DNA from 2 places in the Rhodococcus sp. FG69 genome. Region 2 is predicted to be linked to the other one. Evidence: riboswitches for the same ligand, from Rfam matches in the RefSeq annotation. Region 2 holds a riboswitch; the other holds the start of a gene.
The links. A riboswitch is a leader RNA that binds a small molecule or an ion and turns the genes downstream of it on or off. The one in region 2 is predicted to bind S-adenosylmethionine.
Positions count from the first base shown of each region.

Region 1: it holds a riboswitch for S-adenosylmethionine, as region 2 does, so the genes downstream of both, ACODSO_RS25040 (aminotransferase class V-fold PLP-dependent enzyme) here and ACODSO_RS12900 (bifunctional o-acetylhomoserine/o-acetylserine sulfhydrylase) in region 2, are expected to answer to the same signal.

Region 1 is NZ_JBMDIX010000042.1:40,980-48,529, reverse strand. It holds gene alc (allantoicase) at 1-54, shown strand, start outside; gene ACODSO_RS25050 (YbaK/EbsC family protein) at 90-563, shown strand; gene ACODSO_RS25045 (hypothetical protein) at 571-1,080, opposite strand; gene ACODSO_RS25040 (aminotransferase class V-fold PLP-dependent enzyme) at 1,216-2,559, opposite strand; SAM riboswitch class IV at 2,633-2,748, opposite strand; gene ACODSO_RS25035 (Pls/PosA family non-ribosomal peptide synthetase) at 2,951-6,886, shown strand; gene ACODSO_RS25030 (M1 family metallopeptidase) at 6,883-7,550, shown strand, end outside.
Region 2 is NZ_JBMDIX010000014.1:452-8,001, reverse strand. It holds gene ACODSO_RS12930 (DUF4349 domain-containing protein) at 1-239, shown strand, start outside; gene ACODSO_RS12925 (tRNA (cytidine(34)-2'-O)-methyltransferase) at 236-700, opposite strand; gene ACODSO_RS12920 (pentapeptide repeat-containing protein) at 734-1,342, shown strand; gene ACODSO_RS12915 (bifunctional methylenetetrahydrofolate dehydrogenase/methenyltetrahydrofolate cyclohydrolase) at 1,380-2,246, shown strand; gene ACODSO_RS12910 (DUF3017 domain-containing protein) at 2,251-2,526, shown strand; gene metX (homoserine O-acetyltransferase MetX) at 2,540-3,697, opposite strand; gene ACODSO_RS12900 (bifunctional o-acetylhomoserine/o-acetylserine sulfhydrylase) at 3,694-5,031, opposite strand; SAM riboswitch class IV at 5,206-5,334, opposite strand; gene ACODSO_RS12895 (MFS transporter) at 5,573-6,832, shown strand; partial or broken gene ACODSO_RS12890 (iron-siderophore ABC transporter substrate-binding protein) at 6,925-7,550, opposite strand, start outside.

The DNA of each region.
Region 1 (7,550 bases), on a different contig from region 2:
TACCCCGACGGCGGCATGGCGAGGCTCAGACTGTTCGGAGACTTGGCGGCCTGACTGCGAACTTGCCGCCGTAGCAATACCCTTGGAAGATGCCCCGGCTTCTTCACCCGAACGCAGCACACGTCGCCGACATCTTGATCTCACGCGGTCATCACGGGGTCGTAGTCACATCCCCCGAGCCGACGCCGACCGCCGACGCCGCCGCCGAGTCGCACGGTGTCAGCGTCGGCGCGATCGTGAAGTCGCTGGTCTTCCTACTCGACGACGATCCGGTGCTGCTGCTCGTGTCCGGAGCGCATCAAGTGAACCTGGAAGCAACTGGCAAGCGCCTCGACGGCACTCTGACGCGCGCCCCACTGGAACTGGTGAAGCACTCCACCGGCCAGCCGATCGGCGGTATCGCGCCGGTCGGTCACCCGACCAATCTGCCGACGTTCATCGACGAGACCCTGTCCGGCTACCCCGAGTTGTGGGCTGCAGCCGGACACCCCAACACGGTGTTCCGAACCACATACTCCGAACTCCTCCGGATCACTGCAGGGCTCGCGGTAGATGTCACCTGATCCGGTGTCAGGACGCCAGAACTCGGCTGGGCGCGCGCGATCCGGTAGCTGACGCAACAGCGTCGCCGGAGAACGTGACACCGCGGTCTTCGAGCCACGGAACGACGCCGCCCACGACCCGCTCCAGGTTTCGCTGCTCGGGTCCGATCGGTATCAACGTCACACCGTCGGCCACGTCAGCGGCGTTCACGTCGGCGACAAGCCCTGCCAACCCCGACGCCGTACCGACGTACCGAATGGAATCAGGCACGTCGGGTGCGTTCAGCGCCACGAACTCTCGACGCGCCGTCCGTGCGTCGTCGGCAATGTAGATTTCGATGTCGAGGAAGACCGCGACGCTGTCGGCGTCCTTGCCTGCCTCCACGACCTCGGCTCGCGCGCGAGAGCGGGCCTGCTGCCCTTCACGGAGATCCGAGGCACGAACGCGTGTGAACGTCTCGGTCGGTCGAGCATCGGTGATTTCGGTCCAGGTTCCGGATGCCGTGAGAGCAACTCGGACAGCTGAAGTGTTCGACATGAAGTGTTGTCCTGTCGTGCGTGAGGTGAGCGATGTCCGCGGGCTACGCCGACGGCCTACACGACCCCGATGCCGTCCGGCACAGATCGACGTACCGATCGCGCCAGAGGCGGCTCTGCGACAAGACAATTGCTGTCATGAAGCGATGCTAGCCGTTTGGCGGGTGCACGGGGATCCCACACCTGCGGCGCCATCTGCGAGGCCGGGAAAGGGGCGCGGGTCGGGGACCGGATTCCACCACCCGTTCTCCTCCTCGTACGTCCAGGACGGTCCACGTGTGACGAGCTCGCCGACAGCATCGATCAGGCGGTCGACATCGGTGCCCGAACTGCCGAGGCCCAGGCTGGCGCGTACGGCACCGCGTGGGTGCCCGATGCGAGCCAACAGTGGATGCGCGCAGAACTTCCCGTCGCGAACACCGATTCCGTGCTCGGCGGAGAGGTACGCCGCGACCTCGCCCGGGTCGTAGCCGTCGACCGTGAATGTGACAATGCCCACACTTTCCGGGGCGTCACTCCACACTGTCAGCAGTTCGACACCGCCGATGGCGCTCAGTCCGTCGCGCAACCGGTCGGACAACACCTGCTCGTGTTCCACCGAGCCTGCGGCCTCGTGCTGCGCCAGCGCCTCGCATGCGGCCGCCAGTGCCACGACACCGAGAACATTCGGCGTGCCGGCCTCGTGCCGCGCGGGAACGGGCGCCCACTCGGTTCGGTCGAGGCCGACTGAGCGCACCGCGCCTCCGCCTGACAGATAGGGCTCGGCAGCGTCCAGCCAGTCACGCGCGCCGACGAGAACGCCGGCCCCGTGCGGTGCGTACAGCTTGTGGCCGGAGAACGCGAGATAGTCGACGCCCAGGTCGCCGATGTCGATGCGCCGATGGGGAACGAGCTGGGCGCCGTCGACAAGAATGCGTGCACCGTGCCGGTGCGCGAGCGCGGCGAGTTCTGCTATCGGGAGCACTTCACCCGTCACGTTCGATGCGCCGGTGATCGCGAGCAGCGCAGCAGGTTTCGTGGACAATTCGACGTCCAGCCGGACAAGTGTCTCGGCAATGGACTCGGCTGCGACGACGACGCGGCGACCGTTCCACGGCAACAGGTTCGCGTGATGCTCTATGTCGAGCACGACGGTGTCCCCCGGAACGCATCCGGCCAGGAGATTGAGCGAATCAGTGGTGTTCCTGGTGAAGATCACCACTGAATCACTCTGTGCACCAACGAAGTCCGATACCGTGACCCGCGCCTTCTCGTAGGCGGCGGTGCACACCCGCGACGCGTATCCAGCACCACGGTGCACACTCGAGTAGAACGGCAGGAGCTCGGCGATGCGTTCGGTGACCGCGACAAGCGCGGGCGCACTGGCCGCATAGTCGAAATTGGCGTAGGTGCAGGAACTTCCATCGACGAGTGGCACCGACAGATCAGCTCCGCTGACGGAAGCGAACGAAGCACACGAGTGGTCGAGAACAGCAGTCATGACAAATAACCCTTGTCGATCAAGGGACCTGCGGAATCACATGGACATGTCCAATCACACGTGAATACCGTCGAGTCCGCGCTTGCTGCATCGGTTTTCCGATGCCAGCCTGGTCGTCACCCGGAGCACCCCACCGCGGAGGAGGGTTGCCGACCAGCAAGCCGGGGCTTGATGCTGGTACTCATGACCTGAACAAGAGGATGACAAATACGACGCGGGATTGTCAACCCAGCAGGTAGGAAACCCGCAACTGGACTAAACTGCCCCAGTGCTGAACCCGTTCGTAGCCCACGTCCGTTCACCTTCTGGCCAACCGAATATGAGATAACCACCGTCACGCGTACTGACGTCCACTTGCATTTCGGTGCTACACGAGAAGAAGGACACCCGGTTGTCTGTGCAATCACAATCGGATTCGACAGGCACGCAGCGCTCCGCTGCGGTCCCCGTCGAATTCTTGCGATCCGAGCGCGCTCCCAAGGAGCGGACGCTCATCGATGTCCTGCGCTCGACCACCTCTCGGTTCCCCGATGCTCCGGCGATCGACGACGGCACGGTCTCGGTCACCTACCGTGAGCTACTGGAGGACATCGACGAGGGTGCACAGTGGCTGGCCCGTGCCGGGGTGCGCCGCGGCGACCGCGTCGGAATCAGGATGCCGTCGGGATCCTTCTCGCTCTACGTAGCCATTCTGTCGATCCTCAACGCCGGTGCCGCCTACGTACCCGTCGACGCGGACGACCCGGACGAGCGCGCCGAACTGGTCTTCGGCGAAGCCAAGGTCACCGCAGTCGTGACTGCCGGTGGTATCGCCGCAGGCACGGCCGAGAAACAGGACACCCCTGCCCCCGAAACTCTCACCACTCCGAGTCCCGACGACGATGCTTGGGTCATCTTCACGTCCGGCTCGACCGGCACTCCGAAGGGCGTCGCTGTCAGCCACCGCAACGCAGCGGCGTTCGTCGACGCCGAAGCCGTGTTGTTCATGCAGGACGATCCGCTCGGACCCGGCGACCGCGTGCTGGCGGGCCTGTCGGTGGCATTCGATGCCTCGTGTGAGGAGATGTGGCTGGCGTGGCGCAACGGCGCGTGCCTCGTCCCGGCCCCTCGCTCCCTCGTTCGAAGCGGTTTCGACCTCGGGCCATGGCTGGTCTCGCGGGACATCACCGTCGTCTCGACGGTCCCCACCCTCGCTGCGCTGTGGCCTGCCGTCGCCCTCGAAGCCGTACGTCTGCTGATCTTCGGCGGCGAAGCCTGCCCACCCGAGTTGGCGGAGCGACTGGCCGTCGACGGCCGCGAAGTGTGGAACACCTACGGGCCGACGGAAGCAACCGTCGTCGCCTGCGCGTCGATCATGGACGGCAAAGGTCCAGTTCGGATCGGCCTTCCACTCGACGGCTGGGATCTCGCCGTCGTCGACGCGTCGGGAAACCCCGTCGCGATCGGCGAGGTCGGCGAACTGGTCATCGGTGGCGTCGGGCTCGCGCGCTACCTGGATCCCGCCAAGGACGCCGAGAAGTACGCTCCCATGCCGACGCTGGGCTGGGACCGCGCCTACCGAAGCGGCGACCTCGTCCGGCTCGAACTCGAAGGACTGCTATTCCAGGGCCGCGCCGACGACCAGATCAAGCTGGGCGGCCGACGCATCGAGCTCGGCGAGATCGACAACGCGCTGCAAGCCCTGCCCGGAGTCGGCGGAGCCGCAGCAGCCGTCCGGAAGACCGGCGCGGGCAACTCTGTCCTTGTCGGCTACCTCGCCAGCACCGACCCCAATTTCGACCTCGACGCCGCGCGGAAGATTCTGGCCGAGCAGTTGCCGTCGGCTCTCGTCCCGCGGCTCGCACTCGTCGAGGAGATGCCGACTCGAACCTCCGGCAAAGTCGACCGCAATGCTTTGCCGTGGCCACTGCCCGGCATGGGCGAGACGTCGGATCTGAGCGGCACCGCAGGCTGGGTCGCCGAACTGTGGACCAACATTCTCGGTGCCCAGGTCTCCGACGAGAATGCCGACTTCTTCCAGAACGGCGGCGGCTCCCTGTCCGCGGCCCAGCTCGTGACGGCCCTGCGCGAACGGTTCCCGGAGATCACCGTCGCGCAGCTCTACGACCACCCCCGGCTCGGATCGCTCGCCCGGTATCTCGACGAGCTGGAGCCTCCAGTGGAGGTCATACCCCGCGACGTCGAGCCGACGTCGCGCACAGCTCAGTGGATACAGATCGCCGCAACCGTTCCACTGACCACGTTGACGGGGCTGCAGTGGATCACGTGGGTGGGGATCATGTTCAACGTCCTGTCGTGGTTCGCGGACGTGCCCTGGGCGCCGACGCTGTCCTGGTGGTGGATTCTCGTCGCGTTCCTGTTGTTCATCACACCGGTCGGCCGGATGGCGATCTCGGTCGTCGGCTCCCGTCTGCTGTTGGCCGGCCTGAAGCCAGGCGCCTATCGACGAGGCGGAAGCGCCCATATCCGCCTCTGGACGGCGACGCGTCTCACCGACGCGAGCGGGGCGTCGAACCTGTCCGGAGCGCCGTGGATGGTCTACTACGCCCGCGCACTCGGTGCGAAGATCGGCAAAGGCGTCGACTTGCACACCATGCCACCGGTCACCGGCATGCTCGAACTCGGCGACGGCTGTTCCGTCGAACCCGAGGTCGATCTCAGCGGTCACTGGATCGACGGCGACATCGTCTACATCGGTGCCATCAAGATCGGCGCGGGTGCAACCGTCGGCGCGAGATCGACGCTGCTTCCCGGCACATCCGTCGGCAAGAACGCGGTCGTGAGCGCGGGCTCAGCCGTCGTCGGACGCGTGAAAGCCGGTCAACTGTGGGCGGGATCGCCCGCCACCAAGGTCGGCAAAGCCGAGCACCCGTGGCCCGACCACGCTCCCCCGCGTGCCACCCAGTGGGTGTTCGTATACGGCATCGCATCGTTGTTCCTCTCGGGCATGGCGATCTTCTCCCTCGGGGTGTCGCTGGTGCTGATGGGCTGGTGGCTGCACACGGCGACGACGTTGCTCGGCGCCATCGGCCGCGCCGCGATCATGTTGCCCGTCGCAACGCTCGTCTCGCTCGGAACGTTCGCGCTGATCACACTGGTCGCGGTGCGTCTGCTGAGCATCGGCCTCACCGCGGGCTATCACCCGGTGCGTAGCCGGATCGGGTGGCAGGTGTGGGCCACCGAGCGTTTGATGGACTCCGCTCGCACGTTCCTGTTCCCGCTCTACGCCTCGCTGTTGACTCCGCATTGGCTGCGGGCGCTCGGTGCGAAGATCGGCAAAGACGTCGAAGCGTCGACAGTTCTGATGATCCCGAAGTTCACCACCGTCGCCGACGGCGCGTTCCTCGCCGACGACACCATGGTCGCGAGCTACGAACTCGGCGGCGGATGGATGCACCTCGGCGACGCCAAGGTGGGCAAGCGGGCGTTTCTCGGCAACTCCGGCATGACCGGACCCGGTCGAACCGTCCCCAAGAACGGTCTCGTCGCGGTGCTGTCGGCGACGCCGGACAAAGCGAAATCGGGGTCCTCGTGGCTCGGTAGCCCGCCGGTGAGGTTGCGACGTTCCGCGGGGCGCGCCGACTCCTCGCGCACCTTCGATCCATCCATGAAGCTCAAACTTGCCCGGTCGTTCGTCGAGACCTGCCGTCTGATTCCGGTGATGGTCACGTTCGGCATCGGGCTCGGAGTGCTGTTCGGATTGACCGCGATGGCCGAGGAGTTCGGGTATTGGCTCGCCGCACTGCTCAGCGGAGTCGTGTTGCTCGTGGCGGGTGCAGTCGCTGCAGCGGTCTCCGCCGCCGCGAAATGGGCGTGGGTCGGCCGGATCGACAAGGTCGAGCACCCACTGTGGAGCTCGTTCGTGTGGCGTAACGAGGTCGCCGACACGTTCGTCGAGACCGTCGCGGCGCCGTGGTTCGCCCGTGCCGCCGAGGGAACGGCTGTACTGAACATGTGGTTGCGCTGGCTCGGAGCCCACATCGGCCGCGGCGTGTGGTGCGAAACATACTGGCTCCCCGAGGCGGATCTCGTGACGCTCGAAGACGGTGCAACAGTGAACAGAGGGTGCGTTGTGCAGACGCACCTGTTCCATGATCGGATCATGTCCATGGACAGCGTCACACTCGGCCGAGGAGCAACTCTCGGGCAGCACTGCGTCGCGCTTCCGGCCGCCGGTATCGGCGACGGCGCGACCGTCGGGCCTGCGTCTCTCGTGATGCGCGGCGACACCGTGCCCGCCCACACTCGTTGGCAGGGCAACCCGATCGCGCCGTGGGCGAAGGGCGATCCCTACGCACGCATCGTGGCCGCGCAGGACAGCCCATGAAGTTCGGTGGCTCGAAACTTGTGACTCCGGTGTTCGATGTCGACCGTTCGGACGCGCCGATCGACGAGTACCTACCGCAGAACGGCAATCGCGGGTACCGCGTGTCCCGGTACGAACTCGATCTCGAATACAAGGTCGAGAGCAACCGGCTCGCAGGCAAAGCGAAGATCACCGCGGTCACCACCGCCACCATCTCGAAGTTCTCGTTCGATCTCGGGCCTGCGCTCCATGTGTCGAAGGTGTCGGTCAACGGATCTCGCTCGGTCAAGTTCAGCCAGCAGCGAGGCAAACTCAAGATCACTCCGGCGAAACCCATCGCATCCGGTGCTGCGCTCGTCGTCACGATCCAGTACGGCGGAACCCCCAAACCCATCCACGGGTTCTGGGGCGAGGTCGGGTGGGACGAACTGACCGAAGGATCGATCGTCGCGAGTCAGCCGAACGGCGCGGCGTCGTGGTTTCCGTGCGACGACCACCCGGTCTCGAAGGCCAGCTACGGCATCACCATCACCACCGATTCGCCCTACTACGCGGTCGCAAACGGCACGTTGGTGCGCAAGCAGACCCGCGCCAGCCGCACGACCTGGGTGTACGAGCAGCCCGAGCCGATGGCCACGTACCTTGCGACCATCCAGATCGGACCGTACAGCCAGCACACCACCTC
Region 2 (7,550 bases):
GCCTGGTGGCGGGGTGGAACTCGTTGCTGGATGCACTCCGAGGCAGTGTCGTCGCACTCGGGCGCGCCATCCCGTGGGTCGGTGCGCTCGTGATCGGTGCCGGGCTGGTGTACGGCGTCGTTCGTATCGTACGAGCAAGGACGCACCCGACGTCGAGCGCACCGGCTCGCAGGCTGGACGAAGCGGATGAAGCGGATGAAGCAGGGGAACCGAACGAGGCCAAGGATGCACAGGCCTAGACGCTGCCCTCGAATCCGTGCTGACGCCACGCCTCGTACATCACGACGGCTGCAGCGTTGGCGAGGTTGAGGGAACGTCGACCCGGGATCATCGGGATGCGTAATTTGTCGGTGACGCGTGGATCGTTCAACACGTTCTCGGGCAAGCCGGTGGGTTCCGGCCCGAGGAGCAGAACGTCGCCGGGGAGGTAGTTCACGTCCGTGTGGAACCGCGTCGAGTGTGCCGTGTAGGCGAACACACGATCGGGTTCGAGCGCGTCCCATGCCGCCGACAGATTCTCGTGCACCGTCACCGACGCCAGGTCGTGGTAGTCCAGCCCGGCACGCTTGAGTTTCGGTTCGGACATGTCGAAGCCGAGCGGGCCGACCAGGTGGAGCTCGCACCCGGTACCTGCGACGAGGCGGATGGCGTTGCCGGTGTTCTGCGGAATCCGGGGCTCGAAGAACATGAGTCGAAACACCCGGCTCACTCTGCCATCACCGCCGAAGGAAGGATGGTGCAGGTGGACGACGAACAGATTGTCGGCGAGGATTTCTCCGACGCCCAGCTCGACCAGCAACAGTGGAACGGGCGCAATTACGTGGCGTGCAACTTCCGTGACGCCGACCTCAGTGGTGTGAAGACGACGTCCGTGGTGTTCACCGAATGTGACTTCACCGGGACGGATCTCACCGAATCGGTCCACGTCGACTCGGCATTCAGGTCGTGCACGTTCACCCGGACGAATCTTCAGCACAGCGTTTTTCGCCGGTCCACGTTCATCGGGTCCACCTTCGACGACTGCCGTATGCGGCCGGCGACATACGACGAGGTCGACTTCACGCTCGTCGGAATAGGGCGCGCGGACCTCCGTGGAGTAGACCTGAGCGGCTGTCGGATGGTCGAGGCGAATCTGGTGGACACCGACCTCCGCAAGTCCGTGTTGGCGTCGGTCGATCTGTCCGGTGCCCGGGCCACCGGAGCGAGACTCGACAACGCGGACCTGCGTGGCGCGCGTGCCGACGTGAACCTGTGGGTCGCCGCATCCCTCACCGGAGCGAAGATCGAGCTGACCCAGGCGGTGGCGTACGCGCAGGCGCACGGGCTGTTCGTCGAGGGTTGACGAACCTGTCGCGATGCCGCCCTGGAACAATGTCGATGTGACTGCAACGATTCTGGACGGCAAAGCCACCCGTGACGAGATCTTCGTCGACCTGACCCGGCGAGTGGAGACACTGCGCGCCAGCGGCATCGTTCCGGGATTGGGGACCGTGCTGGTCGGCGATGACCCGGGTTCGGCCGCGTACGTGCGTGGCAAGCACAACGACTGCGCGAAGGTCGGGATCACTTCGATCCGACGCGACCTTCCAGCCGATATCAGCCAGGCCGATCTGGACGCCGTCATCGACGATCTCAATGCGGATCCAGCGTGCACCGGCTACATCGTGCAGTTGCCGCTACCGAAGCACCTCGACGAGAATGCTGCGCTCGAACGCATCGACCCCGACAAAGACGCCGACGGCTTGCACCCCATCAACCTCGGCCGGTTGGTGTTGGGCAAGGAGGCTGCGCTCCCGTGCACTCCGCGTGGGATCGTCCACCTGCTGCGGCGCTACGACGTCGCGATCGCAGGCGCTCATGCCGTGGTCATCGGCCGCGGTGTCACCGTAGGGCGCCCGATCGGTCTTCTGCTGACTCGCAAATCCGAGAATGCGACCGTCACGCTGTGTCATACCGGCACCACAGACCTGGCCGCCGAGGTGAAACGCGCAGACATCGTCATCGCAGCGGCAGGAGTGCCGGGAATTGTCACAGCCGACATGGTCAAGCCGGGCGCGGCCGTTCTCGACGTCGGAGTCACCCGAACGGACGACGGTTTGCGCGGGGACGTTGCGGCGGATGTCGCGGACGTCGCAGGGTTCCTCTCACCCAATCCTGGAGGCGTCGGACCACTCACCCGCGCTTTCCTGCTCGCAAACGTGGTGGAGCGAGCGGAACAGGATCTGCTGGCACGGACTGCGGTCTGATCCGATGCGAAATCAGATCCGCAAGAACCTGCCCCTGCTGGCCGTACTCGTCGTCATCGCAGGGGCGTTGGTTCTCGTTGTCGCGGATCGGTGGCGCCGTGGATCGTTCGTTCTCGGGATTGCGACGATCCTGGCCGCGGGATTTCGGTTGTGTCTGCCGGAGAATCGCGTAGGCCTGCTGGCGGTCCGCGGGCGCGCCTTCGACGTGTCGGCGCTGGCGCTGGTGGGTGGCGCCATCGTCTTTCTGTCGTCATCGATCGACCCGCTCGGCACGGATTGATCGAAAGTACGTGTCAGCCGGTCCGCTCTACACGAGCGGACCGGGCGTGCGCCATCGTCTCGCCGAGAAGCGCGGCCACCGCTCCGGCCTCGGTGAGAAAACCGTCGTGACCGTCTCTGGACTGAATGACTTCGAGACCGCGGCATTCGGGTAGGCCCCGCGCGATCTCTTTCTGTTGTCTCAGCGGATACAGCCGATCGGAGTCGACTCCGCCGACGATGGTGGGCACGGTTGCCAGCGCAAGTGCTGCGTCGATACCGCCCCGCCCTCGTCCGATGTCGTGTCTGTTCATCGCTTCGCTCAGCAGGACGTACGTGCTGGCGTCGAATCGGTCGGCCAGTTTGGTCGCCTGATGCTGCAGATAGCTCTCGATTGCGTATCTGCCGCCGTTCCAGGGATTTTCGTCGGCCTGAGCGGAGTTGGAGAACCTCAGATCCAGTTCGCTCTCGGTGCGATACGTCAGGTGCGCGATGCGTCGAGCAATTTTCAGTCCGGTTCGGGGCGTTCGGCCGGTTCCGTGATAATTGCCGCCCTGCCAGTCCGGATCGGAGACGATGGCGTCGATCTGCGTCGTCTGAGTACCGATCTGATCTGCCGTCGCGCGGGCACCGACGGCTAGGACGAGCGCCGCGCCCACTCGATCGGGATGGCCGACGATCCACTCCAGGGTCCGCATTCCGCCCATCGATCCACCGACCACCGCGGCGAAGCGCTCGATCCCGAGAACGTCGGCGAGCGCAACCTCCGCCGCCACCTGGTCGCGGATCGAGATCTCCGGGAACCTGCTGCCGTAGTGCTTGCCATCGGGAGCGAGAGAGCTGGGGCCAGTGGTCCCGCCGCACCCGCCGAGGACGTTCGACGCGATGACGCACCACTCGTCCGTATCGATCGGTGCGCCGGGGCCGACCATCCCGTTCCACCAACCGGGCAGAGCATGGTCGGCATCTGCCGGACCGCTGACGTGGGAGTCTCCGGTCAGAGCATGCTCCACCAACACCACATTGTCGCGATTCGGTGCGAGCTCGCCCCACCGCTGCACCGCGACGGTCACCTGAGGAAGCGTGGCGCCACTTTCCAATGCGAGTGGGCCGATGTCGATGTTGCCGAGCCGTCCGTCCGGCGGCGGGAATCCCGCCGCCGGACGGACGTCGTGCACGGAGCCGATGGTCAAGATGCCGCCGCTGCGAATCCGCGTTCGAGATCGGCCAGAATGTCGTCGATCCCCTCGATGCCCACGGCGAGCCTGACCAGTCCCGGAGTGACTCCCGACGCGAGTTGCTCCTCGGGGGTCAGCTGCGAATGAGTGGTCGATGCGGGGTGGATAACCAGTGAACGCACATCACCGATGTTAGCCACATGACTGTGCAGGCTCAGTGCGTCGACGAACTTCTTGCCCGCGTCGACTCCGCCCGTCAATTCGAAGGCGATGATCGCGCCCTGTCCCTTCGGAGCGAGTTCCTGACCCCGCTGGTACCACGGCGACGACTTCAGGCCTGCGTAGTTGATGGATTCGACGTCGGCACGCGCTTCGAGGAACGCCGCGACCTTCTGCGCATTCTCGACGTGTCGTTCCATCCGCAGGCTGAGTGTTTCCAGGCCCTGACTGATCAGGAACGCGTTGAACGGAGACACCGCTGCGCCGATGTCGCGCAGCAACTGGACCCGTGCCTTGAGCGCGAACGCCGGCGCGCCCAGGTCGGCGAACACCACACCGTGGTAGCTCGGGTCCGGTGTGGTGAAGTTCGAGTGGCGCCCTTGCGTCCAATCGAAGGTGCCTCCGTCGACGATGGCTCCTGCGATCGCGGTGCCATGTCCACCGAGGTACTTGGTCGCCGAATGCACCACGATGTCGGCGCCGTGCGCGAGCGGTTGGATCAGGTACGGGGTAGCGACCGTGTTGTCGACGATGAGCGGTATTCCCTGCTCGTGCGCGACCGCCGAGATGCCGGGGATATCGAAGACGTCGTTCTTCGGATTCGAGATCGTTTCGCCGTAGAACGCCTTCGTATTCGGCTTGATCGCGGCCCGCCACTGCTCGAGATCGTCGGGATCCTCGACGAACGTGACCTCGATGCCCAGCTTGGGAAGGGTGTAGTGGAAGAGGTTGTAGGTTCCGCCGTACAACCGCGGGCTCGACACGATGTGGTCGCCCGCTTCGGCGAGGTTGAGGATCGCAAAGGTCTCCGCCGCTTGCCCCGACGCCACCAGAAGCGCCGCGACGCCGCCCTCGAGCGCCGCGATGCGCTGCTCGACGACGTCCTGCGTCGGGTTGATGATCCGGGTGTAGATGTTGCCGGGCTCGGCAAGCCCAAACAGAGCAGCAGCGTGATCGGTGTTGTCGAACGTGTACGACGTGGTCTGGTAGATCGGGAGCGCGCGCGCCTTGGTGGCGCCGTCGGGAGTCTGCCCGGTATGAATCTGTTTGGTTTCGAAGCTCCACGATGCGGTGGGATCTTCGATGGGGGTGCCTGTTGCGTCTACGACGTCAGGGGTGCTGTCGGTCATGGTGTGGATAACTCCGTCTTCGAAGAATGTGTCAGGGTTCGAATCGGCTCTCGGCGGGAAAGCCGGGGCGGGGTGTATCGAGACAACAACACATGGGGGACCTCCTCCTCGGGCACGCCGCATTCCGGCGTGCTCCGTCAGTGGGTCCGCCGACGAAAGAAACCAATTCGAGCGGACCCGCGCTTGTTCTCCGGCTACACGTTCTCGTATAGCCGACTAACCCGGTCGTTCACCCGGGGCACCCCACCGCGGTTGGAGGGTTGCCGGCCAGCAAGCCGGGGCTCGATGCTGGCACTCATGACCTGGCGTGAATCCTAGCGGGGACGGGTAGATCAGGAAACAACGACACCACCGGTAGTCGCCTCAGTGCTGTGACCTGCGGGGGAATGGTTGGCCTTCGGCGGCGCCGAGTGAGGTGAGGACAATCACCGTCGATCTGTCCGAAATCCACGTGGATCCGGGATGACAATCGATCCGAGGGACGTTCCCTACTGGGGTCGTCCCTTTTTCATGCCCCGACACTAGACAAGGTTGTTCTGCTGTGACTGTCACCGATTCGGCTTTCGCCAAGAATGTCAGCGCTGTGCGCGACAGGGTGTCGAACGGGCCGAGCGCCAGTCACAGACCGCTCTCGACCCGCAGGCGTCTGGCCATGCTGGCGCTGTCGATCGGTGGCTTCGGAATCGGTACCACCGAATTCGCATCGATGGGCCTGCTTCCGGACGTCGCGCAGACGATGGGCATCTCGGAGCCGTCCGCCGGGCACATGATTTCGGCGTATGCGCTCGGTGTGGTCGTCGGTGCGCCTGCGATCGCCACACTCGCCGCGCGAGTTCCGCGGCGAGCGTTGCTCATCGTGCTGATGGTGGCGTTCACGCTCGGCAACCTCGGCACAGTGTTCGCACCGAGCTTCGGTGAGCTGGTGGCATCGAGATTCGTCGCCGGTCTGCCGCACGGCGCGTACTTCGGGATCGCGGCTCTGGTAGCTGCGCATCTGGCCGAGCCCGGCAAACGCGCCAAAGCCGTTGCCATGGTCATGATGGGTCTGTCGATTGCCAATGTCGTCGGTGTACCGATCGCAACGTGGCTCGGTCAGGCGCTCGGGTGGCGAAGTGCCTTCGCCGTCGTCGCCGTGATCGGCGCGCTCACCGTGGCTGCGTTGATCGTGTGGATGCCTCGTCTCGACGGAATGCCCACGACCAATCCGATCACCGAACTCGGGGCCCTGCGTCGCGGGCAGGTGTGGATGACGTTGTTCGTCGGCATGGTGGGCTTCGGCGGCATGTTCGCGGTCTACACCTACATTGCCTCGACGCTCACCGACGTCGCAGGTCTGGCCCGTGCGCTCGTGCCCGTCGCGTTGATGATCTACGGCCTCGGCATGGTCGCGGGCAACTACGTCGGCGGGTGGCTGGCCGATCGCTATCAGTTGCGGGGAACATTTGTCGGTCTGGCCTCGATGGCCGCGTTCCTCGCGATGTTCGTGATCGCAGCGCACAATCCGGTCAGTGCGTTGATTCTGGTGTTCCTGATCGGTGCTTCAGGGTCGTCGGTGATCCCTGGATTGCAGACCAGATTGATGGATGTCGCCGATGACGCCCAGACGCTGGCGGCGTCGCTCAACCACGCGGCGTTCAACCTCGCCAACGCCATCGGCGCAGCGCTCGGCGGCGCGGTCATCGCTGCAGGATTCGGCTACACCGCCCCGGCCGCGGTCGGTGCGGTCCTGGCGGTAGCCGGCCTCGCTGTCCTTTCGACCGCGATGTGGATGCAGCGCCGGGCCGACGCGAACGCTGCCTGACACCGCTCGACCTCCCGCCCGTCCGCCGAGATCGAAGTTGTGCCGCGAATGTCGTCCGATTCGACGCACAACCTCGATTTCGGCGAATGTGTCTAGCCTGTGGTGGCTGCGCCGTCGCCCGCAAGGGTGCTCGCGAACGCGGGCGTCAGCTTGTCGATCACGTAGGGAAGGCTGAGCACGCTGGTGAAGTAGATCGCGCCCGCGGTGACCCCGTCGGTGAAGACGAGCTTGTTGTCCTTGACCGCGTCCAGGTTCTGGTAAACCGGCTCCTGTTCGAGAGCAGTGCGATCCGCCGGTGATTCGGTACCCCACAGCAGCACGTCCGCAGAATTGAGAACCGACAGGTTTTCACGCGGGATGTTTGCCTGCCCGCCGCCCTCGGGCGGTGCGAACGCGTCGATCTCCGACGGAACGACGAAGCCCAGATCGGTCATGAAGTCGGTGCTGAGCCCATCCTGGTACGCGATCGCTGCGCCGTCGTAGAACGCGTTCTGCAGGAAGACGGCCTTCGTCCCGACGAACTCGGGATGCTCGGTCTTTGCTGCGGCGAACTGCTCGTCGATACTCGCAATGAGATCTTCTACTTCCTCCTTCTTGCCGAGCGCGGTACCGATGTTCGTGGCTTGTACATCCCACGGCTCGAAGAATCCGGTGTAGTCACCGGAATGGGCGAGCGTCGGCGCGATGTCGCTCAGGGTGGTGTAGCTCTCTTCGTCCA